3 regions of the Colwellia sp. MEBiC06753 genome follow, and region 3 is predicted to be linked to each of the others. Evidence: predicted binding sites of a transcription regulator. Region 3 holds the regulator's gene; each other region holds the start of a gene.
The links. Region 3 encodes MetJ, which represses methionine synthesis genes. Its sites were predicted from a motif close to TAGACGTCTAGACGTCTA; they were not measured.
Positions count from the first base shown of each region.

Region 1: the regulator MetJ is predicted to act here: its motif matches at 9,041-9,058, upstream of metE (5-methyltetrahydropteroyltriglutamate--homocysteine S-methyltransferase).
Region 2: the regulator MetJ is predicted to act here: its motif matches at 2,250-2,267, upstream of ACOB82_RS03445 (cystathionine beta-lyase).

Region 1 is NZ_JBQMTM010000019.1:52,833-63,980, forward strand. It holds gene priA (primosomal protein N') at 46-2,241, opposite strand; gene rpmE (50S ribosomal protein L31) at 2,489-2,701, shown strand; gene ACOB82_RS14585 (RNA polymerase sigma factor) at 2,885-3,442, shown strand; gene ACOB82_RS14590 (hypothetical protein) at 3,446-3,937, shown strand; gene ACOB82_RS14595 (DUF4097 family beta strand repeat-containing protein) at 3,992-4,942, shown strand; gene dnaB (replicative DNA helicase) at 5,054-6,472, shown strand; gene alr (alanine racemase) at 6,479-7,576, shown strand; gene ACOB82_RS14610 (secondary thiamine-phosphate synthase enzyme YjbQ) at 7,595-8,014, opposite strand; gene ACOB82_RS14615 (LysR substrate-binding domain-containing protein) at 8,092-8,967, opposite strand; gene metE (5-methyltetrahydropteroyltriglutamate--homocysteine S-methyltransferase) at 9,079-11,148, shown strand, end outside.
Region 2 is NZ_JBQMTM010000003.1:63,853-75,000, forward strand. It holds gene ACOB82_RS03440 (DNA polymerase II) at 1-2,178, shown strand, start outside; gene ACOB82_RS03445 (cystathionine beta-lyase) at 2,312-3,478, shown strand; gene ACOB82_RS03450 (Leu/Phe/Val dehydrogenase) at 3,591-4,625, opposite strand; gene ACOB82_RS03455 (GNAT family N-acetyltransferase) at 4,935-5,396, opposite strand; gene ACOB82_RS03460 (JmjC domain-containing protein) at 5,403-6,548, opposite strand; gene purB (adenylosuccinate lyase) at 6,619-7,986, opposite strand; gene hflD (high frequency lysogenization protein HflD) at 8,018-8,635, opposite strand; gene mnmA (tRNA 2-thiouridine(34) synthase MnmA) at 8,643-9,800, opposite strand; gene ACOB82_RS03480 (NUDIX hydrolase) at 9,869-10,366, opposite strand; gene ACOB82_RS03485 (rRNA large subunit pseudouridine synthase E) at 10,371-11,009, opposite strand.
Region 3 is NZ_JBQMTM010000009.1:38,868-50,015, reverse strand. It holds gene ACOB82_RS08910 (malic enzyme-like NAD(P)-binding protein) at 1-25, shown strand, start outside; gene ggt (gamma-glutamyltransferase) at 92-1,909, opposite strand; gene metJ (met regulon transcriptional regulator MetJ) at 2,104-2,436, opposite strand; gene metB (cystathionine gamma-synthase) at 2,664-3,896, shown strand; gene metL (bifunctional aspartate kinase/homoserine dehydrogenase II) at 3,908-6,322, shown strand; gene metF (methylenetetrahydrofolate reductase) at 6,322-7,206, shown strand; gene ACOB82_RS08880 (hypothetical protein) at 7,383-8,807, shown strand; gene argE (acetylornithine deacetylase) at 8,844-10,007, opposite strand; gene argC (N-acetyl-gamma-glutamyl-phosphate reductase) at 10,248-11,148, shown strand, end outside.

The sequences.
Region 1 (11,148 bases), on a different contig from region 3:
AAAACCCTAAAGTGCTATTGATATTTGCGGATATCACCAGCTGTATTACCAACTAAAATCGCTTGGGTCGACATCAATCGACCAGCGCACTTTATTTACCAGTTCATGTTGTTGAATATGTTCAACAATGGCTAACATCGCACTGTGCAGCGCTTTCCTGTTGTGACTTTGAATAATCAGGTGGTACCTAAATTTACCGGCCTTTTTCTCCATTGCCGCAGGTAATGGCCCAACAAACTGACAATGGTCGAAGGCTAGTTGACTCACTGCCGATAATATTTTCATTGGATAAGAAGGATAATTGGCTTCCGCTCGAATAAGCACTTGGTGGCTAAAAGGGGGTAATTGAGCAAATTGTCGTTCACCCAATGCTTGCCGAGCAAAGTGTTGATAGCCATTATTCACTAAATCTTGCAGCAGTGGATGCTGTGGATATTGGCTTTGAATGAGCACCTTACCAGGTTTACTGGCGCGACCTGCGCGGCCAGCAACTTGCACTAATAGCTGTGCCATTTGTTCGGGAGCGCGAAAATCAAAACTAAATAAGGCACCATCAACATCTAAAATTACCACTAAAGTAACGTCAGGAAAATGATGGCCTTTGGCTAACATCTGGGTGCCTAATAAAATATCGTATTCTTTATTATTGATTGCTTGTAGTAATTTAGTGAGCTCACCTTTGCGACGTGTTGAGTCTCTATCAATTCGCACCACTTTTTTATCCGAAAACCACTCGGCTAAGTGTTGCTCTAACTGCTCGGTACCTTGACCTACTGGAGATAACCGCGTGCTACCACATTGTTGGCATTGCTTGATGATGCGTTTTTGGCTACCACAATGATGACAAACCAATAGTTGATCTTTTTGGTGGAAAGTAAAGGGTTTATTACAGCGTTGACAATCGGCAACCCAATGACATTCTTTACAGTTAATAGCCGGCGCAAAGCCACGACGATTAAGAAACACTAATACTTGTTCTTGTCGTGCTAAGGTTTCACTCATCGCTTGTTTAACTGAAGCCGTTATGCCGTTAACCATTTGTTCTTGATTAACATCAACCAGTGCCAACTTGGCCTGAATGCTGTTACCCGCGCGTTTGGTTAATTGGTGGTAATGGTATTTACCTGAAAGTGCATTTTGTAGTGATTCTAAACTCGGGGTTGCACTGCCAAGGACTATGGGAATATTTAATTGGCGCGCACGCAATATCGCGCAGTCGCGGCCATGATATCGGAAACTGTCTTGTTGCTTTAAAGAGTTGTCATGCTCTTCATCAACAATAATCAACCCTAAGTTAGGTGCTGGGGTAAATATGGCTGAACGCGTACCGATAATAATAGCGGCATGACCGAGATAAGCAGCGCGCCAAGTATCAAGCCGTTCTTTATCGTTTAACCCAGAATGATGAAGGTAAATTGGCACATCAAAACGTTGTTCAAAGCGCATCAAGGTTTGCGGGGTTAGGCCAATTTCTGGCACTATCACTAACACTTGCTGATTAGCCGCTAGCACTTGCTCCATGGCTTGCAAATACACTTCGGTTTTTCCACTGCCAGTAATGCCGTCTATTAGGTGGCAAGAGAACTGCTGAGCACTTTGATTTACCGCAGAGACAATAATTGCTTGCTCAGCCGATAATGTTAAACGGTTTTCGGTGATTAACTGCTGTTGTTGCCAAGTAAATGCTGTCGGAATAATTTCTTTTTCAGCAATCAAGCCTTTATCAATTAATGCATTAAGTTGGCTTTTGGTAAAACCCAGCGTTCTAAGTTCCGGCCAGCTACTACCTTGACTATGATTTAAGAATTGAAGCAAGTCTCGTTGCTTTTTGGCGTTAGTGGCAACTTTCGACAGTGCCAAGTCAATATCGGGATCACTCAAAAACCATCGGCTTTGAAAGGTTAAATCTGGCTGCTGTATTTGGCGCAGCAGCACAGGCAGTGCTTGTTGGCAAATGTCGCCTAATGGATGATGGTAGTATTGGCTTAACGTGGTTAAAAATGTCATTAATGACGCGGGAGTAGGGTATTTATCGGTGACTTTTGCGGTTATCGGCTTAATTTTTTCCGCAGCCAGTGTCGCTGTCGTATTTACCTTAACTACTGTACCTATTAATTCGCGTCCGGCAAACGAGACACTTACGCGTTCTCCAACGGCTAAACTCGGTGAGTTTAACGGCTCAGGTACGCTGTAAGTAAATAATTGCCTCATCGGCACAGGCAGAGCGACTTCGATATACACTAATGACTAATTTAATTCGATTATTTTCCAGTTATTGTGACCCGAGCAAGCTACTAGTGCCAAGCTTTGTTGGCGGAAAATTTTCAAAAAATAGTTGTTGGCTATTTTTTTAGCAATTATCGTTTAATTTTGTTGAAGTTAGTTGAAGGATCCAATACAATTCGCCACCATTAATTTTAACTCGTATGGTGCTTAGCGGTAAATTTAAGCTGACTAAGTGGCGATACGGCCTATACAGAGGTTTCCCATGAAAGAAGGTATTCATCCTAATTACGTAGAGATCAAGGCTCATTGTTCTTGTGGTAACGTTATCGTTACTCGCTCTACACGCGCAAAAGATCTTCACTTAGACGTATGTTCTGAGTGTCACCCGTTCTACACAGGTAAGCAAAAAGCTGCTGAAACTGGTGGTCGCGTTGACAAATTCAACAAGCGTTTCGGTATGCTTGGTAAGAAGTAGTTTAATACTTCTTATAAAAGAAAAGCGCCTTATGGCGCTTTTTTTGTGCCTTAAATTTGCTTTTTACTGCTTTGCTAAAAAAAATTTTCCCTTTCATTTAAACCCTTTTTCGTCATACTGCATCTAATCTAATAAACAACGAATAGCATCGTTAAAAAGTAAATGTAAAAAGAGAAAAAATCATTGGATAGTCATCAAGTTATACAAGCGGAAGATCGCTTTAAACAAGATGAAGAGTGCAAGCTGATTAATCAAGCTAAGTCGGGTGATCAGCAAGCTTTTTATCAACTTTATGAACTGCATCATCGGCGGGTATACGGTTTATGCTGGCGGATGTTGGCGGACAAGGAAAGTGCTGAAGATGTGTGCCAAGAAGTATTTGTTCAGGTTTGGCAGAAGCTAGCAAGCTTTCAAGGTAATAGTAAATTTAGTACCTGGCTGCACAGTGTTACAACTAACATTGTTTTAAGCCATTTACGCAAGCAAAAAAACTGGTTGCAGCGAGTATTTAGTATTGAGGATCAGGTCATGGAAGAGGGCAGTTGTGATATGCCTGAAGTTTCAGAGCTTGATAAACATATTCTAAGATTACCTGAAAGAGCGCGATTGGTATTTGTGTTGTTTGCGGTTGAAGGCTATCGGCATGAGGAAATTAGCAAGATGTTAAATATGGCGGTGGGTTCAAGCAAATCCCAATATCATCGGGCAAAGAGTTTATTACAAGAGTGGCTGGAGGCATAAATTATGGCAATTTCAAATGAACAGCTACAGCAAAAAATAGCAGAGCTGCCAAAAGAGATTTCACCAGAGCGTGAACTTTGGACTGGCATTGAAAAAGCGATTAATGATACCGACACTCAAGCTATAAAAACCAAAGATGTGGTTTATCCAGTTGCTTGGGCGGCATCAATTGTTGCGGCGGTTATGTTAACTTGGGTGAATATTGCGCCCACAGATGTGAGCACTGCACAACCATCTTTAGTTGCTGCGCTTAATCAAGATTTTAAGCAGCAAAAGCAATTGATGCTAACCAGTTATGGTCAGCCTGATTTAACTCAATTACCAGCAGATATGCAGGAAGAGTTAGCCAAACTTGCTCAAGCTAGAGCATCGATTACCGCAGCATTAGAAAACGATGAAAACAATACAGATTTAATTAACTTATTGCAGTGGACGCAGCAACAGGAACTAGAGCTCATTAAACGTTTGTATGCACCTAAATGGCAAACAATTTAAGTGACAAACCAGATGAATGGCAAACAGATTAATGAAGTGCAAAAAGAGGTATATATGAAAAGCATTCCAATATTATTCGCTTTACTAACAACAGGATTTGTTTCAAACCTTTGGGCGGGTGAAGTGATAGATGAACAAATGTCAGCGTCTGACGTTTCGGTGATTAACATTGAAAATATTCGCGGTAGCGTCACCATCAATGGCTCAGATAATAATGAAATTACTGCAGTTGGTGAGCTTGGCGAGCATGCGAAAAAGTTTGTTTTTGAACGCAGTGGCAATATGGTGTTGATTAAAGTGGATTATGAAAGCCATAAGTATCACGGCAGTAATAACCGAGATGGTTCGCATTTTACGGTAACTATGCCGAAAAATGTGCGGATGAATTTTGAAAGTATCTCTGCTGATGTAATGGTTACTAATTTAAATGGCAGCGCTGAAGTAAAAACCGTCAGTGGCAATATCAATGCGACTAACGTAACAGAGTCAATTAATTTTAATACCGTTAGTGGTGATATCGACACCAATAATTTGTCAGGCAAAGTAAGATTATCAACGGTGAGCGGCGATATTGATGATAAAAACTCATCAGGTCGATTAAAGCTTAAAGTGGTCAGTGGCGAGATTAAAACTCATTCACAAGCCCGAGAAGTGTCATTAGGCGCGGTATCTGGCGATATTGACTTTCGCTTGAATGAAGTAGATGACTTAATGATTTCTAATGTTAGCGGCAATGTAAAAGGTTCACTTACTTTGCTTGACCATGGCGAAGTGAAAATGTCGGGGGTAAGTTCAGATATTGCATTAGAATTTCAGGATGGTGTTAATGCCGATTTTCGCTTAAATGCGAGTGCTGGCGGCGATATTGTTAATCGCATTACTCGTGACAAAGCAACACGTGCTAAATACGGCCCAAGCTCTGAATTAGATTTTGTTGCTGGTAGTGGAACCGCAACGGTACGTGGTAGTGTAGTTAGTGGTGAAATTAAGGTGACTGCGCGTTAATAGCTGCTTTTATCAAAACCTTTTGATAGCATAAGCAATCTTAGCAATACTCTTAGCAATAGAAGAAAAAGTAGCGCTTGCGCTGCTTTTTCGCGTACTTAGGTAGTCATCATGGCCGAATCTACGCCAGGCAAATATACAAAAGGTAAGAAAGACAATAAAGATGCGCAAATTGACGCATTGAAAATGCCGCCACATTCACTTGAAGCCGAACAATCTGTGTTAGGTGGTTTGTTACTTGATAATGAAACCTATGATCGCGTTAGCGAACGCGTTGTTGCACAAGACTTCTATAGCCGTGGTCATCGCATTATATTTGAAACTATTGGTGCTTTAATTGAAGAAGGTGGACCCGTTGATCTGGTTACCTTAACCCAAGCACTAGAAAACGATCAAAAATTAGAAGATGTTGGCGGTTTTGTTTATATCGCTGAAATGATTCGCAATACGCCAAGTGCCGCCAACATTACAGCTTACGCCACTATCGTCCGTGAGCGAGCAGTTACCCGCGAAATGATCAGTGTCGCTAATGAAATTGCTGAAGCGGGTTATGATACTCAAGGTCGCAACAGCGCGGAGCTGCTTGATTTTGCCGAAACTAAGGTCTTCCAAATTGCCGAAGCTCGCGCCAATAAATCGGAAGGCCCAGAAAATATTCATACGGTGTTAGAAAAAACCGTTGATCGCATCGAAAAACTGTATCAACAGCCCCATGATGGCGTTACCGGCGTGTCTACTGGCTTTGCTGACTTAGATAAAATGACCGCAGGCTTACAGCCATCAGACTTAATTATTGTTGCTGCTCGTCCATCAATGGGTAAAACTACCTTTGCCATGAACTTAGCTGAACATGCAGCGATGAATGAAGATAAACCGGCGCTAATTTTCAGCTTAGAGATGCCTTCAGAACAAATTATGATGAGGATGTTGGCATCCCTTGGCCGTATTGATCAAACCAAAATTCGTACCGGTCAGCTTGATGATGAGGATTGGGCGCGATTATCAACCACCATGGGCACCATGATCGAACAAGGAAAAATGTTTATTGATGATGCTGCCGGCTTAACGCCAACGGAAGTACGTTCTCGAGCCCGTCGTATTGCTCGTGATCATGGCGGCTTAAGTATGATTATGGTGGATTACCTGCAATTAATGCGAGCGCCGCAATTTGCAGATAACCGTACGTTAGAAATTGCCGAAATCTCCCGTTCATTAAAGGCATTAGCGAAGGAGTTACAAATTCCCGTCGTTGCACTTTCTCAGCTTAACCGTAGCTTGGAGCAACGTTCTGATAAACGCCCAGTAAACTCGGATTTAAGGGAGTCAGGCTCTATTGAGCAAGATGCCGATTTAATTATGTTTATCTATCGTGATGAGGTTTATCACGATGATTCTGAATTTAAAGGCATGGCAGAAATTATTATTGGTAAACAGCGTAATGGCCCGATTGGTCGCGTACCGTTAACCTTTAACGGTCAGTGGTCGCGCTTTGATAATTACGCGGGTCCGCATGTCTTAGAAGAAGACTAATATTTAATGACAGTTCGTACCGCTACTGCGGCCATTAATTTACAAGCGTTGGCTCATAACGTTCAGCAAATTCATCAATTAGCTCCTGATAGCAAAATAATGGCGGTGCTTAAAGCCAATGCCTATGGTCATGGTCTTGAGCGAATTGCTAGTGCATTGGCCGATCAAGCTGTTGATGCCTTTGGTGTTGCTCGCCTTGATGAGGCGCTTGCATTGCGCGCTTGTGGCGTGATCAAACCAATAGTGTTAATGGAAGGTTTTTTCAGCGAACAAGAGTTGCCGGTATTGGTAGTCAATAATTTACAAACGGTAATTCATAATCAACAACAATTAGATGCATTATTAAAAGCCGACTTAACAACACCAATTAAGGTATGGCTTAAAGTTGATACGGGTATGCATCGGTTGGGTGTTGATCCACAGCAGTTCAATGATTTCTATCAGGCGTTAAAGCAATCAGCCAATGTTCACAATGATTTAGTATTAATGAGCCACTTAGCGTGTGCTGATGATAGCCAAAGCCATGCCACCATTGAGCAAATTAGCTTATTTGAACAGTTAACTGATACACTGGTTGATGAAATGTCGATGGCAAACTCTGCTGGCGTATATCAGTGGCCTACTTGTCACTATCAATGGGTAAGGCCCGGTTTATTAATGTATGGCGTAAACCCAATGGCAACCGTTGATGCTACTGATGATAACGTGCCAGATATCAAGCCAGTGATGACATTACAGTCTAGTTTAATCGCCAAACGCTTTATCAAACAAGGGGAAGCAGTTGGCTATGGCGCCGCTTGGGTTGCCCCGCATGATACGTATATTGGCGTTGTTGCTATTGGTTATGGCGATGGCTACCCAAGACATGCTACTAATGGTACGCCTGTGTTAATCAACAATAGACGTGTGCCATTGGTGGGACGGGTTTCCATGGATATGATCACGGTTGATTTAGGTGCCCAAAGTAATGATGACATTGGCGATGTCGCGATACTTTGGGGTGAAGGGCTAGCCATTGAAGAAGTTGCTAAATGGGCAACGACTATCCCTTATGAGTTACTGTGTAATATTACCCGTCGTGTCAATATGACTATTTCTTCTTAAGATCAAACTTAACGTATCCTATTCGCCATTGATGGTGGCAACTACTGTTCTTACACCGCCATAATCTCGATGTTCACCAAGGTAAATACCTTGCCAAGTACCTAAATTTAATCGGCCATTGGTAATAGGAACACTGACACTACTGCCTAAAATGCTGGCTTTAATATGTGCCGGCATATCATCATCACCTTCATAGGTATGGCGATAATATGGAGCACGCTCTGGAACAAAGTGATTAAAATGCGACTCCATATCAACCCGTACAGTGGGATCCGCATTTTCATTGATGGTGAGTGAAGCCGAAGAATGCTTAATAAATAAGTGTAATAGGCCGCAATTAATTTGTGTTATTTGTGGCAATTCGCGCAGTACTTTATCAGTGATCAGGTGAAAGCCTCGATGGTGCTTTGCTAAGGTTATCTCGGTTTGGAACCACATGCTGCCTCCATGTTTTCATTCGCAAAGGGAGATTTCATCTTGCCAGTTTCAGCGTTCAAAGTAACGGGCTAAACATATTAGCTAGCCAGCAATTGATTAAATTTTTGTTGAGATGCATGGATTAACTGCTTAATGGCAAAGTGATGGGCTATGGCTGGCTTTATCCTTATATACAGTTTTTTAAGCAAAGGTTTAGGACCTAAAGAAATTGTCGTTATTTCACTGTGCTGTGAGTTATTAATTAGCCAGTTTGGCATGATAGCTACACCATAATTGGCATTGACCATTTGCAACATCGTTAAGGTATTGCTAACGGAGCGAAGGTGTTTGGGCGAGATCTTTGCTGGGCTCAGAAATCGACGAAAGGCATCCAGCTGATGTGCCGGTAATGGATAGGTTAACAAAGTCTCATTGGCTAAATCCTCAGGGATTATCTGTGAATGGTGTGCGAGTGGGTGGCTTTTATTGACAGTAAGTACCTGCTCAAATTGCCCAAGCTCGGCATAATGGTATTTACAATGGCTTGGTTTATCATCACTAAATAACAAATCTAAACTTAAGCAATCTGAAAATTGCTCGCCATGATAATCAAAAACTGTAGTAGGACTTTCTTGCTCTACCATTTGAATAATTGGCACAACCCACTGAAAGCATGCATGACATGCAAATCCTATTGAATAGTTTGAACGGGCTTTTTCAGGTGTTAGCTGGTTAACCGTCTGTTCTATTTTCGGTAAAACATTTTTAGCTAACTCAATAATTTTTAGACCATTATCAGTGAAGGTTAATGGCTGGCTTTTTCTAAGATAGACAGGTCCAGCAAGTTTACTTTCAAGTTCTTTTATTTGGTGAGATAACGCCGATTGGCTAGTAGAAAGTGCCAAAGCTGCCTTGGTTAAACTGCCTTGTTCATGTAATGACAATAAGGTGCGTAGATGCTTTATTTCTAACATGATGAAATTCCTTCAACACAAGTTGAAAATCCTGCGATTGTGATTTTCCTGAGAAATCCAGATTATAAACACCTAAACATCTAGACGTCTATATTCTTTTTTGGAGAACACATGAAAATTCATAATTTAGGGTTTCCTCGTATAGGTAAACATCGCGAATTAAAATTTGCCTTGGAAAAATTTTGGCAAAACAAAATTACTGAAGAGCAATTCTTGAATTCGGCTCAACGCTTACGCCAGCAACACTGGCAGTTGCAGGCCGATGCAGGTCTGGATTTGTTACCAGCAGGTGATTTTGTTCACTATGATCACATACTCACTGCTAGTTTAGCGTTAGGGGTCATACCTAAACGCTTTGGGGCTATCTCTGATAAGTTAGCGTTAGAATTTGCCATTGCTAGAGGCAGTGACAACGCTTGTCACAGCTGCGCGGCTAGTGATATGACGAAATGGTTTGATACCAATTACCATTATTTAGTACCTGAGCTTAACGAAACAATTGATTATGTAGTAGATCCAAGTCATTACCTTGAACAAATAGCGGAAGCTCAGCGTTTAGGAAAGGAAATAAAGCCAGTTATTGTTGGGCCGTTAACTTACCTGTATTTAAGTGAATATCAGGGACAAGATAAGTTAGCGTGTTTACCTGGCTTGTTAGAGGCCTATCAAGAATTGATCTCAGCTATTCAATCGGCTGGCTGTCAGTGGTTGCAAATTGATGAGCCTATTTTGGTGTTAGAGCTGGATAAACAATGGCGACAAGCGTTTATTGATAGTTATCAATCATTATCACTGTCGCAAAGTAAGATCTTACTCGCTACATATTTTGGTTCAGTCAGCCACCAACTTGACGTTATTGCTAAGTTACCGCTAGATGGAATTCATTTAGACACAGTTACTGTGCCATTTGATTGGCAAACTGTAATTGCGCAGTTACCTGAACACTGGGTGATTTCGCTTGGGGTAATAGATGGTCGTAATATTTGGAAAACAGATTTAGTGTCGGTCTATCAGAAGTTACAGCCCATTTATCGTCAGCTAAATCAGCGATTGTGGTTGGCACCTAGCTGTTCGTTATTGCATGTGCCGTATGACGTTACACTTGAACAAAGTTTAGATCCAGAAATTAAATCTTGGTTAGCTTTTGCACAGCAAAAATGTGATGAACTTGTGTTGTTAAAACAGGCGCTTTTAAGTGAGTGTAGCGAACAAATAACCCGATATTCAGCGCAAGTACTTAAGCGCTTAGTTTCAACCAAAGGCAACAACCCTGAAGTTGCCAAGGCAATTGAACAACTAGCTGGGCAAGATGGCTATCGCAGCCAAGGCTTTACTGAGCGTAAAAATATTCAGCAACAAACATTAAAGCTGCCGCTTTTCCCAACCACAACAATTGGCTCATTTCCGCAAACTAGCAACATTAGAACATTACGCGCGCAACTAAAAAAAGGTTTGTTAGATCAGCAAGATTATCAACGGCAAATCAAAGAAGAAATTGCCAATGTCATCGCTCAACAAGAAAAAATCGGGCTTGATGTGTTGGTGCATGGAGAGCCTGAGCGCAATGATATGGTGGAATATTTTGGCGAACTGTTAGATGGTTGCGCAATTACCGAATATGCGTGGGTACAAAGCTATGGCTCTCGTTGTGTTAAACCGCCGATAATTTATGGTGATGTTAGCAGGTCACATAATATGACCATTGAATGGATAAAATATGCCCAGTCATTAACTAAAAAACCAGTTAAAGCCATGTTAACGGGTCCTGTAACTATATTATCTTGGTCGTTTATTCGTGATGATATTGCCCGTGAACGTGTTGCTTTGCAGTTAGCGCTGGCGATTCAGGCAGAAGTTGATGTTTTAGTGGCTGAAAACATTGGAATTATTCAAATAGATGAACCTGCAATTAAAGAAGCAATGCCGTTAAAAGCAAGTCAGTGGCCAGCATATTGCCAATGGGCAACTAAAGCCTTCCGTTTATGTAGTGTTAATGTGCCTGCTGCGACACAAATTCATAGCCATATGTGCTATTCCGAATTTAACGAAATTCTACCGGCAATTATTGCTTTAGATGCTGATGTATTGACGATTGAAACGTCCCGTTCAAATATGGCGTTACTTAATAGTTTTGAACAGCAAGACTACCCTAATGATTTGGGCCCAGGTGTTTATGATATT
Region 2 (11,148 bases), on a different contig from region 3:
TTACCATTAAAAACCTTTGAACAGCAAAGCGTTGCTGGTGTGTATTTTCAAAAGTTGCGCGACTTTTATCAAGCCAAAGAGTTATTAAAAACCAATGGCATAAAGTGCTTTGAAGATGATATACGCCCAGAAGATCGATTTTTGATGGAGCGCTTTATAACCGATGCGCTAACATTTTCTGGTACCAACCAATACAGTCAGCACGCTTTTGCTCGTATTACTCAAGCAAAATGCAGGCAAGCTCAACAAGACGTTCAATTGCAAAATGTTAAATTGAAAATGGTGTCACTGGATATTGAATGTAGCCCAAGAGGCGAGCTGTATTCAATTGGTTTATATGCTGATAATTGCCAGTTGGTAATGATGATTGCTGACAACCCCGATCCAAAATCTGGCTATGAATATATTCAATGGTATAGCAATGAAAAATCGTTACTTAAGGCGTTTGTTGCTTGGGTTCATCAATATGATCCAGATATTTTTATAGGCTGGAATGTCATAAATTTTGATTTTAATTTGCTACATAAACGTTGTAAGTTACTTAATATTGAATTTGCTATCGGCCGTGATAATCGAGAGCCTAGATGGCGCGAGCAGCAAAGTTCAGAACAACGTTTTATAGAAATAGCTGGGCGTGTGGTGATCGACGGCATAGATATGCTTAAAACCGCAACTTATAACTTTCCAAGTTTTTCACTTGATAACGTCGCCCATGAACTATTAGGGAAACGAAAAAAAGTTGTAGATGTTGATAATCGATTGCAAGAAATTATCGATAATTTTAACTACAACAAACATGCACTAGCTGCATATAACCTTGAAGACTGTAGATTGGTATGGCAAATATTTGAACATACAAAGTTGTTAGAATTTGCAACATTAAGAACGCGCCTTACTGGCTTAACAATTGACAGAATAGGGGGCTCGGTAGCAGCGTTTACCAATTTGTATCTGCCTAAATTGCACCGTGCTGGCTATATAGCGCCAAATTTAGGTGATGGCTATTCAGATTTAGTTTCACCTGGCGGTTTTGTTATGGACTCGAGTCCTGGCCTTTACCGCAATGTTTTAGTGTTAGATTTTAAAAGCCTATATCCCAGCATTATTCGAACGTTTTTTATTGATCCAATGGGCCTAATTGAAGGGTTAAAAGCTCCCGAGCAAGCCGTTGAAGGTTTTGATGGGGCGTTATTCTCACGCCAGCAACATTTTTTACCGGCAATAATCGATGAATTATGGCTAGAACGTGATAAAGCCAAACAACAAAAAAATGCCGCGTTATCTCAGGCAATTAAAATTATTATGAATTCATTTTATGGCATTTTAGGCTCAACTGGTTGTCGATTTTTTGATCCCAGATTGTCAGGCTCAATAACTAAACGTGGACACCAGTTGCTTAAATTAACCAAAAACTGGATAGAGGCTAAAGGCTATCAGGTTATTTACGGCGATACCGACTCTATTTTTGTAGCCATTGGTGATGAGCACACTTCAGAAGCAGCGAATAACATAGGTAATACCTTAGCCGACTACATCAATCAAGCATTGAGCGAATTTTTGCAAGCACAGTATCAGGTAACCAGTAAATTGGAATTAGAGTTTGAAACACACTTTAGCCGATTTTTTATGCCAACTATTCGCGGTATGGCAGATGTAGGTACTAAAAAGCGCTATGCCGGTTTAGTCAGTGATGGTGAAAATGAGCGTATTGTTTATAAAGGCTTGGAAACGGTTCGTACCGATTGGACTCAGCTAGCAAAAGATTTTCAGCAAACCCTTTATGACAAAGTGTTTCATGATCAACCAGTTAATGAATTTATTCTTGATACTGTGCATCAAACAAGAGCAGGACAACTTGATGAAAAGCTGGTTTATCGAAAACGTATTCGACGAAAGCTCGCAGATTATCAAAAGAATATCCCGCCGCATATCAAAGCGGCACGGGCGGCCGATGAGATTAATCAACAAAATGGTAAGCCGTTAAAATATCAAAACAAAGGCTGGATTGAATATGTTATCACTACTAGTGGCCCGCAAGTGGTTGAACATCAAAGTGCGCCACTTGATTATCAACTTTATATTGAACGTCAATTAAAAGCGGTCGCGGATGCCATATTACCCTTTATTAATTTGTCATTTGATCAAATAGTGGATGATCAATTGGATTTATTTCAGTAGCTGCAACTAAGTTATTCTAATAAATACGTTTAATTACCTTGTAATTTTCACTTGCCATGGGTATAACTGTTTGGAAGTCTAGATAGCTAAATATTTTAGCTATAAATATAACCCAAACAGATACTAGTGCCTTATGAAAAAACAAACACAGATTGTCAACGCAGGTCGCAGCGATAAATGGACCAATGGCGTTGTAAACCCTAGCGTGCAACGCGCTTCTACTGTGGTATTTAACTCGGTTAAAGAGATGAAACACGCCACTGCCAATAAAACCAATCAAGTGCTGTTTTATGGTCGCCGAGGTACCTCGACATCTTTTGCTTTTAGTGATGCCATGACTGAATTAGAAGGCGGTGTTGGCTGCGCACTTTATCCTTCGGGCACTGCTGCTATTACCAACGCGATTTTGGCCTTTGTAAAAACTGGCGATAATATTTTAATGGTAGATACCGCCTATGAGCCAACGCGTGATTTTTGCGATAAAATTTTAGCAAAACTTGATATTACAACAACTTATTATGATCCGTTAATTGGCGAAGGTATTAGTGAACTTATTCAAGACAATACTAGCGTCGTGTTTTTAGAATCCCCTGGTTCATTAACTATGGAAGTGCAAGATATTCCGGCTATAGCCACGGTTGCGCATCAGCATGGTTGTGTGGTGATTCTAGATAACACTTGGGCATCACCCATTAATTTACAGCCATTTGAATTGGGGGTTGATGTTTCGGTACAAGCGGCTACAAAGTATATTGTTGGTCATTCTGATGTCATGCTAGGTACGGCAACTGCCAATGAAAAACACTGGCCACAGTTACGTGAAAGTAGTTACACCATGGGCCAATGCACATCACCTGACGATTTATATTTGGCAATGCGCGGTATTCGTACCTTAGGCGTTCGCATGAAGCAACATGAAACGAATGCCTTAACCATTGCTAACTGGTTAGGGGCGCGCGAAGAAGTGGAAACGGTATTACATCCGGCGTTACCAACTTGTCCTGGCCACGAAATTTTCAAACGCGATTTTACCGGTAGTAATGGTTTATTTTCATTTGTGCTAAAACCAGAATATGTCAAAGACTTAACGGCTTACCTTGATGGTATGGAGCATTTTAAAATGGGCTACTCATGGGGCGGTTTTGAAAGTTTAATTCTAGCAAATGAGCATATTGGTAAACTGCGCAGTGCAACAACATGGCCGTACCAAGGACCGTTGATCCGACTTCATATTGGATTAGAAGATGTTGATGATTTAATTGAGGACTTAGCACAAGGCTTTGCTAGGCTTAAAGGCTAAGGTTTAATTAGCTAATTAAAAAGCCACCTGTTAGCTTAGCTAGTTAGGTGGCTTTCATTTCTTTAAAGCACTTAGTTTATTAAGTGCTTTATTTGTTTTTCACTATTTGCTGTTATTTACCGCCGCGTGCAATAATTGCTCGCGCCATTTCATCAGCAACTTTACCTGTTGGTTGGTTTTCAGCTTTAGCTTTAGCGAAAACATCTAATAGCGTGTCGTAAATTTCTTCTACTTTTTTCGTTGATGCATCTTTATCATAATTATCTTCGAAAGAGACATTGATAATGCCACCAGCGTTAATGACATAATCTGGTGCATATAAAATGCCGCGTTCAACTAAAGCTAAGTCATGTTTTGGCTCTGCTAACTGGTTATTAGCACAACCGGCAACGATTTTGGCTTTAATGCGATCAATGGTTGCGTCATTAATAGTGGCACCTAATGCACATGGCGCATAAATGTCACAATCTACGTCATAAATTTCATTTAAACCGACAACTTCAGCATTAAACTGTGCCTGTGCTTTGGCTAACGCTTCTTCATTGATGTCTGTGACGATTAATTTAGCGCCAGCTTTATGCAAGTGTTCACATAGGTAAAAACCAACGCTACCTAGCCCTTGAACTGCAACGGTAAGATCTGTTAAATCATCGCGTTCAAATTGGTGTTTAACTGCGGCTTTTATGCCTAAAAACGTACCTAATGCGGTAAATGGTGCAGGGTTGCCACTTTTACCTTCTGTGCCTGTTACATAAGGGGTTTCAGTATTAGCAATGGCAATATCTGCAGTGGTGATATTAACGTCTTCGGCACTAATATAACGACCACCTAAACCATTTAGTGCACGACCAAACGCTTTAAACAAGGCTTCAGATTTAATCGTTTTAGCATCACCAATAATTACCGACTTACCACCACCCATAGTTAAGCCAGCCATTGCATTTTTGTAGGTCATGCCTTTTGATAAGCGTAATGCATCAACTAAAGCTTCTTCGTCACTTGCGTAATCCCACATGCGACATCCACCAACAGCAGCACCAAGCTTTGTGCTGTGCACAGCAATAATTGCTTTTAAACCCGTTTCTTTGTCACTGCAAAATACCACTTGTTCATGATCATCGAAATCAACTAAATCAAAAAAAGCCACAATTTATCTCCGTGGAAGGCTAGACATTAGACCAATTATGCTGCATTTATCGTCTTTTTTCGCGGCAAAACCGTCTTTATGCGTTGCTGTATTAAAATCGGCAGCACAGTATCATTTACGTAAACGTCAATCTATAGCCTATATAAAGATATTTTTTTTCAAACTGTTCAAATTTAAATACAAGTTGAAAACTTTCTAAAGCTAAAACATTTTTAGTGCTAAAGCACTAATACGCTTAGCTTATTAAAAAATGAATTGAAGATAGAGGATTAAAATTGGTAGGACTTTTTTATTATGAATTAATGTTAGCTAGTGGCTTAAGTAGCATTTTTTGGTAGTAATACATTCAATAGAGCAAGCCATTTGTTGTTTCGGCAAACCAGCCTCCATAAATACTGAGCCTACAGGATGAAATTGATTGTTAGCAAAGTAGTCTACTGCTTCAAGTGGGCTGTAAATAAAAACTTCATTTAGTTCTAAGTCTTTGGCAATTCGTAGTAGGCCTTTGAGTACAAGTTTATCGAGTTGCTGTTTTCGGTGCTCTTGAATGACCGCGATGCGGCCAATTTCACCGCTAGGGAGAATTCGGCCAGTTGCTACTGGCTCTTGGCTATTGTCATCACAAACTAGCATATGAATGGCTTGGTTGTCTTTACGATCAAATTCGATACGCTTAGGTATGCGGTGCTCACAAATAAACACACGTTCTCGAACTGTCTTAAGTAGGGGAGCAGCATGCTCCCATGACACTCGGCTTACACTGTAATGCATAAAAACTTAATCTATATACCAGTACCCCATATTTAAAACACTAGTTAACATTTGTACATTTATCAAACAATCTTTGAAACTTTTTAAAGCCTCTGTGGTCAAAGGCTCATTTTTTGCCAATAAGTGTGCTAAATCTTTAGTTTTTTCCGATATTGAAACTCGATCACCATTAATATACAAATCACCATTTTGCTGATTAATAATTGCCTTGATACCAAGCACGGGTCTGACAACTATTTCGGGATCGCTTAAATATTCAATAACAGTATCCTCAGTAAAAGGCTCTACTGGAATTAAAATCTCTAGCGTATGATGACTTCGGGTAAGAAATGACGCTATGGTATCGCTAAATAGTTCAAAATCACCAGTTTGCTCAAGCATAAATTGTTGTAGCTTTTCGATATCGGCATTGTGCAGCGTTTCAGGCGTTGCAGTGACTTTTCGATCGGCATCACCAAAGCGATGGCAAGCAAGGTTTTTATCAATAATGCTATCTGCTAAGGCTGAGATCATATCTTGGCCGTTAGGTGCTTGAAAGCCAACTGAATAGTTCAATGAGTTATCAATAGCTACGCCATCATGCGGATGATTCGGTGGAATATAGAGGATATCACCTGGCTCGGTAACACTATCAATTAATGGCGTAAATGGTGAAACTTGTTTTAAATCTTCATGGGGTAACAATTGTTCAAGTGAGTCGTCAGGTAATCCCACTTTCCAATGGCGCTTACCTTCACCCTGAATAATAAATACATCGTATTGATCTAAATGTGGGCCAACACCACCGCCAGGGGTAGAAAAACTCACCATGACATCATCAATGCGCCAGCTTGGTAAAAATTTAAATGGGTAAATTAACTTAGCGGTATCTTCAGACCAGTTATTTACTGCCTGCACTAATAATGTCCAGTTTTGCTCGCCAAACTCACTAAAGTCTTCAAACGGCCCATGATTAACTTGCCAGTTGTCAGGCGTTGGCTGAGCAATTATACGTGACTCTATTTCTTGTTCCATAGCAAGACCCGCGAGTTCATCTGCACTAATCGGGTCTTCAAATGCTTTAAAGCCATTTTTAATTAACAATGGTTTTTTTTGCCAGTATTCAGTTAAAAATTTTTCTGGGGTTAATTGTTGCCAATCTAAGGTATACATAATGTTTATTCTTTTATGGTGACGAAAAAAAAGAAGACCTAAGCCTTCTTTTTCTTAAAGTTTCGACTAATTATAGCTCATCAATAAAGGCAACCGCACGGCCAATATAGGTTTCTGGCGTTAATGCCGCTAATTCTTGTTTTGCAGATTCTGGCATATCTAATTTAGCAACAAATTCGCGCATAACTTCCGCATTAACTCGCTTGCCACGCGTTAACTCTTTTAGTTTTTCATATGGCTTTTCAATACCATAACGACGCATTACCGTTTGAATTGGCTCAGCTAATAGTTCCCAGTTTTGGTCAAGCTCTTCTGCTAAAGAGTCAACATTAACTTGAAGTTTGCTAATACCTTTAAGTGTTGCTGCATAAGCAATTAAAGAATGACCAAAACCAACACCTAAGTTACGAAGTACAGTAGAGTCAGTTAAGTCACGCTGCCAGCGAGATACCGGTAGTTTTTGTGCTAAGTGCGCTAAAATGGCATTAGCAATGCCTAAGTTACCTTCTGAGTTTTCAAAATCAATTGGGTTAACTTTGTGTGGCATCGTTGATGAACCAATTTCACCCGCAATTGTTTTTTGTTTAAAGTGACCAAGGGCAATATAACCCCAAACATCACGATCAAAGTCTATTAAGATAGTGTTGAAACGTGCTACTGCATCGTAAAGTTCAGCAATGTAATCGTGCGGTTCAATTTGGGTAGTAAAAGCATTCCAAGTAACACCTAATGAGGTAACAAACTCATTTGAGAAGGTGTGCCAGTCAACGTTAGGGTAAGCACTTAAGTGCGCGTTGTAGTTACCAACAGCGCCATTAATTTTACCTAGCAATTCAACGGCTGCAATTTGGTCGCGTTGACGCTTAAGGCGAACGTAAACATTCGCCATTTCTTTACCCATAGTGGTAGGTGAAGCTGGCTGACCATGAGTGCGCGCCATCATAGGAATAGTTTTATATTCAACCGCTAACGCTTTAATTGCAGTTAAAATTTCATCAAGTACTGGTAATAATACTTGTTCACGACATTCTTTTAACATTAACGCATGTGAAAGGTTATTAATGTCTTCTGATGTACAAGCAAAGTGAATAAATTCGGTGACCGCATTTAATTCTGCATTATCAGCAATTTTATCTTTTAAGAAATATTCTACTGCTTTTACATCGTGGTTAGTTGTTGCTTCAATGTTTTTAATGCTTAACGCATCTTGTTCAGAAAAGTTAGCAACAATGCCATCTAATATTGCATTTGCTTCATCAGAAAATGCTGGAACTTCAGCAATTTCCGCCGTTGCTGCAAGCTTTTGTAACCAACGTACTTCAACGGTAACGCGGTATTTAATTAAACCAAATTCACTGAAGATAGGGCGTAAGGCTTTTGTTTTGCTGCCATAACGACCATCTACTGGTGAAATTGCACTTAATGCTGAAAGTTCCATAGTATTTTCCTACAAACTAATAAATAAAAAATTAATAAATTTCGTTCAATAACTGCTGTGCACATTTCAAAATTTTTGAACGTGCAAATAAAATATTTCTACGTTTTCCGCCAACTTGACGCCAAAGTACGGCGCTGCGAATACCAGCAAGTAACAATGCACGGACTTTGTGCTGATTACTTTCAACTTTTAAAATCGCTGGATCGCCAGCCACTTGAATGCGTGCCCCTAAAGGGCTGATGATATCACTATAGATGCTAGCAAAACTGTTAAGTAATTGCGGGCTGTCGATATCATAATGATCATTTTGACGCTGAGTTTGATCGATACGTTGGCCAAGTGCGGCAAGTTGCTTTTTATTCTTGCTTAGGCGTCGTTCTAAATTCAGTAAACTAACAATATAGCGAGTTAATTCAGGATCTTTTTGTTTGGTGTTATCGCCAAGGTGACTGACGAGCACCTGTAAGCCAGGCTTTAAATTGCTGAGGTTGCCGCCATACACCGCCAAAGTATTTTCTGGCGAAGTAATCACTAAGCTTTTTAACATCAGCGCTAACTGTTGCTCATCAACTTCGCCTGTACGGGCCAACATTTGCACCATACTGGCAATTTGACAAATAGCGGCAAAAGTAAGGGTTTGATCTTTCATAATAAAACTAGCGAATTAAGGTGTTTATAATGCCACCACCAAGACAAACTTCATCTTGGTAAAATACCACTGACTGGCCTGGTGTTACTGAGCTTTGTGCTTGGTCAAATATGATTTCATAATCACCATTAGCTAATGGCGTTACGGTACAGGCGACATCATTTTGGCGATAGCGTGTTTTAACCGTACAGGTAAACGGTGCCGTAATTTCTTCGCGGGCAACCCAGTGTAACTGGTTAGCGATAAGACCTTTAGAAAATAGGCGAGGGTGGTTATGCCCTTGACCAACAATAAGCACATTGCGCTCTAGGTCTTTATCTACCACATACCAAGGTTCGTCTCCGGCATTAGCTAAGCCACCAATACGTAGGCCTTTGCGCTGACCAAGGGTGTGATACATTAAGCCATCATGTTCGCCAACAACTTCACCTTCCGCTGATTCTATTTTACCGGGCTGCGCTGGCAAATATTGCTGTAAGAAGTCTTTAAATTTACGTTCACCAATAAAACAAATGCCAGTGCTGTCTTTTTTGTTATGGGTGATTAAATCGGCTTTTTCAGCAATCGCACGAACTTCAGGCTTTTCAATATCACCAACAGGAAACAGGGTTTGGCCTACTTGCTTATGGCTTAAGGTGTATAAAAAGTAACTTTGGTCTTTATTGCTATCTAGGCCTCGGATCATATGCCATTTGCCATTTCCATTTTCGTCAGTTCTATATTCGCGTCTAACATAATGGCCAGTTGCAATGTAATCGGCGCCTAAGTCTTCACAGGCAAATTCAAGAAAAGCTTTAAATTTGATTTCTTTGTTACACATAATATCTGGGTTTGGCGTACGTCCGGCTTTATATTCAGCAAGGAAGTATTCAAAAACATTATCCCAGTATTCAGTAGCAAAGTTGATGGTATGTAATTTAATGCCAAGTTTTTCACATACTGCTTGTGCGTCTTTTAAGTCTTCGGCAGCAGCACAGTATTCATCAGTATCGTCTTCTTCCCAGTTTTTCATAAACAAGCCTTCAACTTGATAGCCTTGTTCTTGTAACAGGTAAGCAGAAACAGAAGAGTCAACACCACCAGACATACCAACAATCACACGTGTATCTTGTGGCGCTTTAGTGTTTGGCGCAGTTGCTAAAGATGAATTTTCGCTAGATGACATTCAATTAAATTAACCATAATGAAAAAAGGCGCGAAATTATAGCACAGTGAAACCTTGGCGAGTACCCTTTAGAGGTTACTTTTTATTGCCGATAACGGGATTTTTTCCCCTGATAAATAATCAGTTATGCATTGAAGCACCATAGGTGAGCGTAATTGCGCTTGGCGGGCTTCAATTTGTTCAAGTGTTAGCCAATGACAAGCAATAATTTCATCATCTTGTGGCTGAGTGTCTAAAAATTGTTCAAGTTCAATGACAAAACAAAAGCGTAGGAAATATAAGTTAAGCTCTGGGCGGTGGAAATAATAAATACCACTTAAATACTCTGGAGACTGAATTAATCCGGTTTCTTCTTCAAGCTCTCGAATAATAGCAGCTATCAAACTTTCATTAGCTTCCAAATGACCCGCAGGTTGGTTAAACACTGGTTGACCATTCTCGATTTCTTCGACAAGTAAAAATTTACCCTGACAATGAACTACTGCAGCAACGGTTGTATTAGGTTTAAACTGTTCATCACCATGATCATAACTGAGATTTGAATTATTTTTTGTAGTTGCAGTCATGCTGTTACTTTTCCTTTAACAATTGAAATTCGCCATTGTTAATATTATCAATGGTCCACTGTCCAATAGCGTAACGAATAAGGCGCAAGGTTGGAAAGCCAATATGGGCTGTCATTCTTCTGACTTGTCGATTGCGACCTTCGGTAATGATAATTTCAAGCCAAGTGGTAGGGATATTTTTACGTTCGCGAATCGGTGGCACACGTGGCCAAATATCAGGAGAGGGCATGACATTGACTTTGGCTGGCAGTGTTAAGCCATCTTTTAATACGACACCTTTTCTAAGTTCAGATAAAGCTTGTTCTGATGGCTCACCTTCCACTTGAACCCAATAGGTTTTAGGCGCTTTAAATTTAGGGCTGGCAATTTTATGCTGCAACTTGCCATCATTAGTTAATAACAATAAGCCCTCACTGTCGCGATCGAGCCGGCCAGCTGCATAAACGTCTTTAATTGGAATAAAATCTTTCAGCGTTTGGCGTTTTTGATCATCAGTAAACTGGCTTAATACATCAAACGGTTTATTGAATAACACAATTTTTCTGTTTTCTGGCGTAACTGGCGGTTTTTTATTCGCTGGTCGTACCTTACGGTGGAATGGCGCGTTATCCCTTGTCTTAACGTTATTTCTTTTAGATTTCAATGTTTGATGCCTGTGTATTTTATTACTTGGGTGGTGCCTAGCTATTTTAATGTACTTTGTTTTTCAGTAATATGCGCTGTCGAATTTTTTTGCCTTTAGTATTTCGCTGGCTAGTGGCAATTTTTCTTAAAATGAAATT
Region 3 (11,148 bases):
GTTGCCAGAAAATTACCAAGGTTAATTGGTTGCAAAAACAAAGGCGCTTAAAGCGCCTTTTTCTTAGATAATTTCTTTTGCATATGTAGCTTTAGTAACCAATTGCCATACCATCTTTTCGCATTTCACTAGCGCCGTAATAAACGCCTGTTTTTGGATCTCGCCAAATGGCTTGATAGCCACCAAATGGGCCGGTAGTGATATCGATTTTATGACCGCGCTGTTGAAGTTCTTTAACTACGGTCGCCGAAACACCACTCTCTAACTCAAGTACGCCACCATCTTGCATGCGACCTTGCCATGTTGGCTCTGTTGAGCCTCGGTGATGATATCGCGCGGCATCACCCGATTGCTGAACGCCCATGCCAAAGTCGATGATATTCGCCACCATTTGCACATGGCCTTGTGGTTGCATTGCTCCGCCCATCAAGCCGAAACTCATCAAGGGCTGGCCATTTTGCGTTAAAAATGCCGGGATAATCGTATGGAACGGTCGTTTGTTAGGTGCATAAACATTGGGGTGACCTTCCGTTAGTGAATATTGAGCGCCACGGTTTTGGAAAATAAACCCTAGGCCATCGGCAACTAAGCCAGAACCCATACCGCGATAATTACTTTGGATCAGCGACACCATCATGCCGTTTTTATCGGCAACGGTTAAATAAATGGTATCGCCATCAATCAGTTTCGGGTTACCGTGGTCAACATTATTTGCGGCTTTTTCCATATTGATAAGCTGGCGACGCTCATTGGCATAGTCTTTAGACAATAAGCCGGCCAATGGAATGTCGAAATAATCGGGATCGGCATAGAAGCGTGCACGGTCTTCAAATGCTAATTTTTTCGCTTCAGTCATGACATGCAAATAATCAGCACTGTTATGACCCATGGCTTTGAGATCATAACCTTCTAAAATGTTTAACATTTGCAGTGCGGCAATGCCTTGACCGTTCGGTGGTAATTCCCAAACATCATAACCGCGATAGTTGACTGAAACGGGCTCAATCCAGGTGCTGGTGTGATCGGCAAAGTCTTGCTTGGTTAAAGCGCCGCCAATACGCTTGAAGTAGGCATCAATAGTGTCGGCAATTTCGCCTTGATAAAATGCTTCACGACCGCCTTGGGCGATTTTACTTAAGGTATTGGCTAGATCTGGGTTTTTAAAAATTTGCCCTTCTTTAATGAATTCGCCACTTTCAAGATAAGTAGCTTGGTAATTGGCAATTTCTTCAATCTCACCAGCTTGGTATAAACGCTCATAGCGCTCTTGATAAATCCCCATATAGTAGGAAACCACTTCGGTAACGGGAAAGCCGTTATTCGCGTAATCTATCGCTGGTTGTAGGTTTTTGGCCATCGCTAACTGGCCAAATTTGCCGTGTAACTCGTACCAGGCGTCTACTGTGCCCGGCACAGTAACAGGTGCGCTGCCCCAGTTTGGAATTTCACTGACATCACCTATTTTTGCTTTTAATTGCGCCAGGGTTTGCCCTTTCGGAGAGCGTCCAGAGCCGTTTAATCCATAAAGCTTTTGGGTTTTCGGATCCCAGACAATAGCAAATAAATCACCACCAATGCCGTTACCTGTTGGCTCCATAAGCCCAATTGCAGCATTAGCGGCTATCGCTGCATCAACGGCACTGCCACCTTTTTTTAATATATCGATAGCGACTTGACTAGCAAGCGGGTGGGAAGTGGCCGCCATACCATTGGTACCTAACACCGCTGAACGTGTTGCCCATGGCGCGCTGGTTACCCTATCTCCTCGATTATCTTCTCTAAGCGTTACCGCACGGTTATCGTCGCCGACATAGACAACGCTTGAATTCGTTGGCTTATTATCTGTGCTTGTACATGCTGTGATTAACATGATGGTAGTTGCTGATAGCAGTAATGATGAAATTTTCATATAAGTATATAGCTTTAAGTGTTTAGTGAAACTTTTGCAAAAATTTTCTGGCAGGTAAAGCAGAACGAGGGGGAATTAGACGAGTAGATAAAAATATACGCTCAATGTCGAGTGTCAGTAGCGCGCGAGTAATAAAGCTAATAAAAAAGCCGCGTAAAGCGGCTTTAAAATAAGAAATGTCTGTTAATTAAACATTAATCTTCGTCGTCAGATTCAAACTGTGAAAAGTCGGTAATGCCTTTTTCTTCCAATGCTTTACGCACGCTGGCAGGTAATTTATGTTCATTATCTTTTGCTAAATCAACATCGTCTGGCAGTGGTTGCCCAGTAAAGGCATGCAAAAATGCTTCACAAAGCAATTCGCTATTGGTGGCGTGGCGTAAATTATTTACTTGGCGACGTGTACGTTCATCGGTTAATACTTTTAACACTCTTAACGGAATCGATACGGTAATTTTTTTTACTTGTTCACTCTTTTTTCCGTGCTCGGCATAAGGGTTGATGTATTCGCCATTCCAGTCAGCCATAGATTACCTCATTGCATTTTTATTCACTGGGCGATGCTCAACTAATCAAAGATTTTGGCAGGTTCATTAATTAGTAACACCCGTTTTTGATAGTGAATTGTACTAGTTGGCATTTTTCAGTCAACCTATATGTGTAGAAGTTTAGATGTCTAAAATAACTTGACCGTCAAAAGCAAAACGTTTAGATTTATAGACGTCTAAACATCTGAAATGAATTGGTGAGCAAAATGAGTGATAAAAAAGCGACAACCATCGCGGTAAGAGCGGGTATTAATAGTGATCAGCATCATGGTGCTGTCGTTGCACCTATTCATTTATCAAGCACATACTCATTAAAAGGCTTTAATCAAAAACGTGATTTTGATTATTCACGTACTGGCAATCCAACCAGAGCGTTATTTGGTCAAGCAATTGCTGATTTAGAAGGTGGCGCTACTGGTATCGTCACCAGTACTGGTATGGCGGCAGTTCATTTAATTTGCCAGTTATTATCAGCGGGCGATAAAGTGGTAATACCGCACGACTGCTATGGCGGCAGCTATCGTTTATTTGTGCATCTAGCCAAGCGTGGTCAGTTTGAATTAATCGTTATTGATCAATCAGATGAGCAAGCATTAGCCGATGCCTTAGCGCAATCTCCTAAATTAGTGTTAATTGAAACCCCTAGTAACCCATTATTGCGCATCGTTAATATTGCTGATATTGCCAAGCAAAGTAAGGCAGTCGGGGCGATAGTGGCCGTAGATAACACTTTTTTATCGCCAATTCTTCAGCAGCCGTTGGCACTAGGTGCAGATATCGTGTTCCACTCAACAACCAAATACATTAATGGTCATAGTGATGTAGTCGGTGGTGTGCTAGTAACTAAAACGGCTGAGCTTGGTGAAGAACTGGCGTGGTGGGCAAACTGTATCGGCATTACCGGCCCTGCATTCGACAGCTTTTTAGCGCTACGTGGATTAAAAACGCTGCCGCTGAGAATGAAAGCACACCAAGAAAATGCCAATGCTGTTGCCGAGTTTCTGAATAATCACCCGGCAGTTGAACAAGTATACTTCCCTGGTCTTAGTTCTCATCCGCAACACCAATTGGCAAAAACGCAGCAGAAAGACTTTGGCGCTATGTTAAGTTTTGAACTTAAAGGCGGTGTAGAAGCCGTTAAAGTGCTATTTGATAATCTATCTTTATTTACACTGGCGCAATCATTAGGTGGCGTAGAAAGCTTGATTAGTCATCCATCGACTATGACTCATGCTGGCATGGATATCGAAGCACAAATTGCTGCCGGAATTAGCCAGTCTCTCGTGCGCATTTCGGTAGGTATTGAAGATATTGACGATATTTTAACTGACTTAACTCAGGGGTTAGCAGCTAGTCAGCAAGCTGAAAAGGTAAGTTCAATTGATAATAAAAAGCAGCCGAAATTTCGTGTCAGTGCGGCACAGGCAGCAGTTTGGTAATAGGCAAAAACGTGGAAAACAATAAATTAGGTAAACATGCGGTTCAGGTACATAAGTTTGGTGGTAGCTCGCTAGCGTCAATTGAATGTATTGAACGGGTTATTGCAATTATTCAACGTCATTGCCAAATAAACGACGTAGTTGTTGTGTCGGCAAGTGGTGATACCACTGATGATTTAATTGAAATATATCAACACGCTAAACACAATAGTGATCAGTTACATCAGGCAATTTCAACGCTTAAAAACAAGCAACAGGCGTTAATTGAAGGGTTGCTATCAACAGAATCAGCCACAAGATTATTGCAAAGACTGGAACAAGATTTCCAATTGCTGGCGAAATGGTTACAAATTGATATTGCTGCCCATGAAAGTGAATTATTAGCGTTTGGTGAAGTTTGGTCGGCAAATTTGTTGTCAGCAGTGCTTGCTGAAAAAGTGTGTCCAAGTCATGCCATTGATGCTCGCGAATTTTTGGTGATTGATAACGAGCAGAGCTGCCAGGTCGATTTCCCACTAAGTGAAAGCAATCTTGCTAAGCAGCGCGTACCCAATAAATTAGCCATTGTAACTGGCTTTATTGCTAAAAATAGCGATGGTATTCCTTGTACATTAGGCCGCAATGGCAGTGATTATTCTGCCACTATTTTAGCAGCACTGACTCAAGCGCAAGATGTGACTTTATGGACAGACGTTGATGGTATCTATAGTGCCGATCCGCGCGTAGTACCATTGGCGAGAAAATTACACCGCGTGCCACGTACCGTAGCGAAAGAGCTTGGCCGTTTAGGTAACCCAGTATTACATGCAAAAACGTTACTACCGCTTGAAATTGTTGGTAGTCATTTACATGTTGCCAGTAGTTTTGACCCAAAAACCGCAGGTACTGAAGTGGGTGACTTTGGTCAAATTGCTCAGCAAGAATTGTCGGTTACTTATCAAAACGACCTATTATTAGCTGAATCGGAAAGTTTTATTGGCGAACCTGGTACTTTAGCTTATGAAAAATTTACAGCATTAAGTGGTGATTTAACCCGTGGCCAAATAGTTATTCGTCTTGATCAACAACGAGCCGTTAGCGAGTGGCTGGCCAGCGATACCAATGAAGTTAAATTTACGCCTATCTCTATTATGGCAGTAGTAGGTGACAATGTCGCCAAGCGTGGCAACGTAAAAGCACGTTTTAAGCGTGCGTTGAAACATCAAATTCCATTAGCAATTTTTGATCAGCTTCATATTAATAGCTTAGTTGCGGCGCTACCGAATGCTTGTACTGGTGAAACATTAAATAATATTCACCACGATGTGACTAAAGACAGTCGCCATATTGGCGTTGTGGTTGCTGGCTTAGGAAATATAGGTCAACGTTTTATTGAGATGTTACCAAAGCAATTAGCGCGAGTTTCTACGCTAGAGAATACTCATTTGGTGGGCTTGGTAACGTCGAAAAAAATGTTAATTCAATCCGACGGTATTGATGCAGAACATGCGCTGGCTGAATTTGAACATTCAGCAACAGCTTACGAAGAGCAAGAGTTATTAACTTGGTTGGCCAATCATCCGTATGATGAACTAGTCATGATAGATATCACGCCTAGCGAAGCCTTTAGCCAGTTATATGAAAGATTCTTTAGTAAAGGCATTCACGTCATCAGCGCTAATAAATGGGCGGCATCAGCGTCTTTAGCTGAATATCGACATAATATTGCACTGGCGAATAAGCATGAAGCGTTATGGTTAGGTAGCACAACAGTTGGTGCTGGTTTACAGATAAATTATGCAATTAAAGATTTACGCCAAAGTGGTGATACCATTACTGAAATTTCGGGTATTTTTTCGGGCACCTTGTCTTGGTTGTTCCAAAAGTACAATGGTGAGGTTCCATTTAGTGAGTTACTGCGCCAAGCGTTAGCAGATGGTTTGACTGAGCCAGATCCAAGAGAAGATTTATCCGGCCGCGATGTCCAGCGAAAATTATTGATTTTAGCGCGCACCGCAGGCTTTGAATTATCGCTGGAAGATGTTGAAGTTGAAAATTTGGTGCCAGCGGAATTAGCGCAATTATCGCTGCCTGAGTTCTTAGCTCAAGCTGAGCAACTAAACCAGCCGTTTCTTGAACGCTTAAATGCTGCCAGAGAACAGCAGGCCTGTATTCGTTATGTTGCGCGCTTTTCAGCGCAGGATGACAAAATTGTGGCAAAAGTCAGTTTAGAAACATTACCACTGACTGATGCATTTGCAGCGTTAACACCGTGCGATAATATTTTTAAGATTGTCAGTCATTGGTATTTAGAAAATCCATTAATTATCAGAGGGCCAGGTGCAGGGCGAGATGTTACTGCTGGAGGGTTACACTCTGATCTGGTTAATATTTGTCAGCAATTAATGCATAAACAACATCAAGTTAAATTAAAGGGGATCAATTAATGAGCTATAGTCATGCAAGGCAAGTAGAGTCGCTCAATCAAAGTCTAAGCGAAATTGCTAGTGGCATTAATGTTTCATTTGAATTCTTTCCGCCAAATTCCCCTGAAATGGAAACCACGCTATGGAATTCGATCGAGCGTTTGGCACCACTAAAACCAAGTTTTGTTTCGGTAACTTATGGTGCCGGCAGTGGTACTCGTGATCGCACTCATGATGTGATTAAGCGTATTCAGCAAGATACCGCGTTAGTTGCTGCGCCGCATTTAACTTGCATTGATGCTAGCCGTGAAGAGCTGGTTAAAATTGCTAAAGATTATTGGGACAGCGGCGTTCGTCATATTGTTGCGTTGCGTGGTGATTTACCGAATAGCAGTGAAAAGCCGTCAATGTACGCATCAGACTTAGTCGAGCTATTAAAGTCAGTGGCTGATTTTGATATTTCCGTCGCGGCTTACCCAGAAGGTCATCCGGAAGCGCCGAATCCACAGTTTGATTTGTTGAACTTAAAACGTAAAGTTGATGCTGGTGCTTCTCGCGCTATCAGCCAATTCTTTTTCGATATTGAGTCATTTTTACGTTTTCGCGATCGTTGTGTTTCTGTGGGTATTGATGTGGAAATTATTCCGGGTATTTTGCCTGTGACTAATTACAACACGTTAAAGCGTTTTGCTGGCCTAACTAATGTCCATGTGCCAACTTGGATGACCAAAATGTACGAAGGGCTAGATGATGATGAAACAACTCGCCGCTTGGTTGGTGCTAATATTGCCATGGAGCAAGTAAAAGTGCTTAATAAAGAAGGGGTTAAAGACTTTCATTTCTACACATTAAATCGTGCAGAACTCAGTTATGCGATTTGCCACACATTAGGCATTCGCCCTTAATTTACTGCTTTCAAAGTAATATTGGTACGTATATTAATGAGTGTTAGTGTACGTACCAAAAATGTTCAAAAAGATTAATGTTTTTATATCTTATTGTTAATTTGAGTTTTTACCGCTTTTCCTTTATGTTTACGATGGAATGACAAATAAATTTTTGTAACGGCTTACAACATTAAATGAGCAAAGACTCTCACCAATCTATGTTTACTAAACAAGTGACCAATTTATTGGAACGCATGTTTATTAACAGCCCAATTAAAGACACAATTATTGACGGTGCTTGTGACTTTTTTGCCAACCAACCGCAAGTTGAAAAAATTACTACTGAGCTTAATGAAAAGCTCAAATCTAAGCCGAAGAATCAAGCAGAGTTAGAAACAGAATTAGCGAATTTTCAGCAGCAACTTCGCTCTGAGCGCATGGAAAGGCATGAGCGTTTAACTAATATTTGTTATGAAATTATTGAATTGTCTGAAGGGGAAACTTTTAACGAAACTGTTAAAAAGTCTTCTCAATTATTAGGGACAATTCAATTGCTAAGCCCCACAGAAGGGAGCCAAGTAGCAAAAACCAATGAATATCATAAGCCACTATATAAAGCAGTTCTTGTCTTAAGGTTATTAGATCAGCTGATATTAGATAATGCTATTAATAATACGTATATTCAGGATTTTTTAGGGGATATTACTCCTGATAAATACAAAGAATTTAAAGCACTCGATGAAGCTGGCTATCAGGTATTTGTTGATGAAGTTAAGGTCGCTTTAGTTAAAGCTGCATTAATTCAAGATATTGGTAATTTTCATCCTGATGCCCAATTGATTTTAGTGGGCGCTAATCAAAGCAAAGATCCATTTCGGACATTAGACGTTGATGAGCGTAAAGAGTTACTGCAAATTAATTATCGTGAAACCATTAAATACTTAGCTGATGGTATTGGGGCTGGTGATTATTTAGGTAATTCGAAAAAAGACCGCGACCTATTTAAAAAACAAGAGCTTAGAAAGCTTAAGTTTATTCGTGAGTTACTAAAAGGCGCAATTAATCCTAAACAAAGTTTGGCAAATGTGATTAAAGTGCCGCAGATATACTGCTCAATTGTCTTGTCTACCAAACCAAATTATAAATACAAGTTAATTCCTAAAGTTTATCAGGCGCTTAATCAAAATGCCGAGCGTGGCGCTTGTAGCCAGGATGTTGTTAACTGCTTGTATAAAGTCACCGGCATGTTCCCACAAGGGTTTGGTGTAACTTACCTCGCTTTAGATGCGGCTGGAAATTCATTACAGCGCTATGAATATGCCATCGTGAATCAGTTATATCCGAATAATCCTGAAGAGCCACACTGCCGCATTGCCACCAGACAACTAAGCTTTATTGGCTATGGCAGCGATATGATTGTTAAAAAAACCGAAAACCTGTACTTTGCTGAGTCAGCAAAACGCCTTGCCAGCATGAGTAAAAAGCGTTTACAGGAAATTCTAGAAAAGCTGGTATCTAATTACCAAGAGCGTGCCGAGCTAGATCTGATCCCACGCTGTTGGCATCCCAAAGATTTCTTTTCTTTAAAAGAAAATCAAAAGCTTTGGAACAGATCTTAACTTGCTAACAACAAGAGAATATTTCAATTACTTGAATTAATTATCGTCTGTTAAGCAGTAGCGAACGATTAATTTTGTCAGTACATCTAGTGTTTTATTTATCTGGTCAAAACCGAGAAACTCATTGGGCTGATGTGCCTGATTAATTGAGCCTGGGCCTAATACAATGGTTTGACAGCCTAGCGATTGAATATAAGGCGCTTCGGTACAGTAATTGACGGCACAGCATTTATGACCTGATATTTCCTCTGCAACCGTTAAAAATTCATGCTGATGTTCTTGGCCAAAGCTTGGGCAATGTGGGTGTAGCTCCTGCATGGTGATGCGACCTGGATACTTTTCGGCAATCGGTTTTAACGCTTCACTTAGCCAATGCACTAATTCCTCATCTTTAATCCCTGGCAGTGCTCGTAAATCAATATCTAAATCACAATGGCCGCAAATACGGTTGGCATTATCACCACCAGAAATAGCGCCTAAGTTAAGTGTTGGCATCGGCACATCAAAGGCATCATTGTGATATTGACTAGCTAATGTTTGCTTAAGAGTTAGTAATTGGCTAATGACCTGGTACATGATTTCAATAGCATTTACGCCCAGCTCAGGCTTACTGGAGTGGCCTGATTGTCCTAAGATTGAAATGCGGTGTGACATGTGGCCTTTATGCATAATTACCGGTACTAATTCGGTAGGCTCACCTATGACTGCAACATCGGGTTTAACTAATTGTTGCTGAGCAAAAAATCGGGCACCAGCCATGGTCGTTTCTTCATCGGCAGTGGCTAGAATATATAGCGGCTTTTTTAGTTGGCTTGGCTTTATGTCTTTCACCACTTGCAAAATAAATGCGAAGAAGCCTTTCATATCACAGGTGCCTAAGCCAAAAAATCTATCGTCTTTGTTAATAACTTTAAGCGGATCACTTTGCCAGCGATTTTCATCAAACGGCACGGTATCGCTGTGGCCTGCCAGCAATAACCCACCTTCACCGGTTCCAAGTTTTGCCAGTAAGTTAAATTTATTGTTGGTATCAGGTACAGGCATGATGCTAACGGTGAAGCCAAGTGTCTCAAACCAGCTAGCGAGTAAGTTAATGATATCGCGATTACCTTGATCCCATGAACTTAATGTCGAGCTAATCGATGGGCTGGCAATAAGTTGAGATAAAGCAGTTTCAAAGTTAGGTAATAAATTTTTCATAAAATATTTATGTTATTTTGTTGCATAAAAATTCATGCAATGTTATTTTTCACTCATCAGTGTAAATAACCTTGTTCAAGAACGCTACGGAAAAGTAAGCATGTATTCAAATATGAGACGACGATAGATTTAGATATTTTTTTTATCGGTTACTAAAATTAACTATTAGTAACTAAGTAGCACATAAATTGTTCATATTTTTATGTTATCAATTGAATACAATTGCAAAGTGGTGTTTTTATGAAAGTCGCGGTTATTGGCGCTAGTGGATACGTTGGCGCAGAGTTAGTTGGTTTATTGCTTCAACATGACAAAGTTTCGATCACGCATTTAGTTGTGTCGGAAAACAGTACTACTTCTGGATCATTATTCTCCGAGTTACATGCTCGCTGGCAGGGGATCTGTGATGTACCCCTACAGTCTTTTTCTCAAGAATGGTTCGATAGTGCTGTTGACGCACTAGATGCGGTTTTCTTCGCTACGCCCCACGAGTACAGTGCTCAGTGGGCGAGTGCCTTCTTAGCCAAAGGCGTTAAAGTTTTCGACCTATCTGGTGGCTTTCGTTTAAAGCAGCCGCAAGATTACCCAACTTATTATGGTTTTGAACACCAATCATTGGATGCGTTAGCGCAAGCCAAATACGGTTTGGCCGAATGGCTTGATGACGATTTCAATTCGACTAATTTAGTTGCTGTTCCTGGCTGTTACCCTACCGCAAGTTTATTGTCCCTTAAGCCGATAACCGTTAACGGTTTGCAACAAGATGGCTTGATTGTCATTAACGGCATAAGCGGTGTCAGCGGTGCAGGTAGAAAAGCATCACTGGCAACTAGCTTTAATGAAGTAAGCCTTAGACCATACAATATTTTACAGCATCGCCATCAGCCTGAGATTAGCCAAGAAGCTGATGCCGCGGTAATTTTTAATCCTCATTTAGCGCCTTATAAACGTGGTTTATTAGCTACGGTGACGCTGACATTAAAACCAAATGTAACAACAGCAGATGTCGCTCAAGCGTTTATCAGTGCTTATCAGCACCAGCCATTAGTCAGAATAAAAAATACTTGGCCACAAATTGATGATGTTGCTCATACACCATTTGCTGATATTCATTGGCAATATGATGAACAAAAACAAGTAT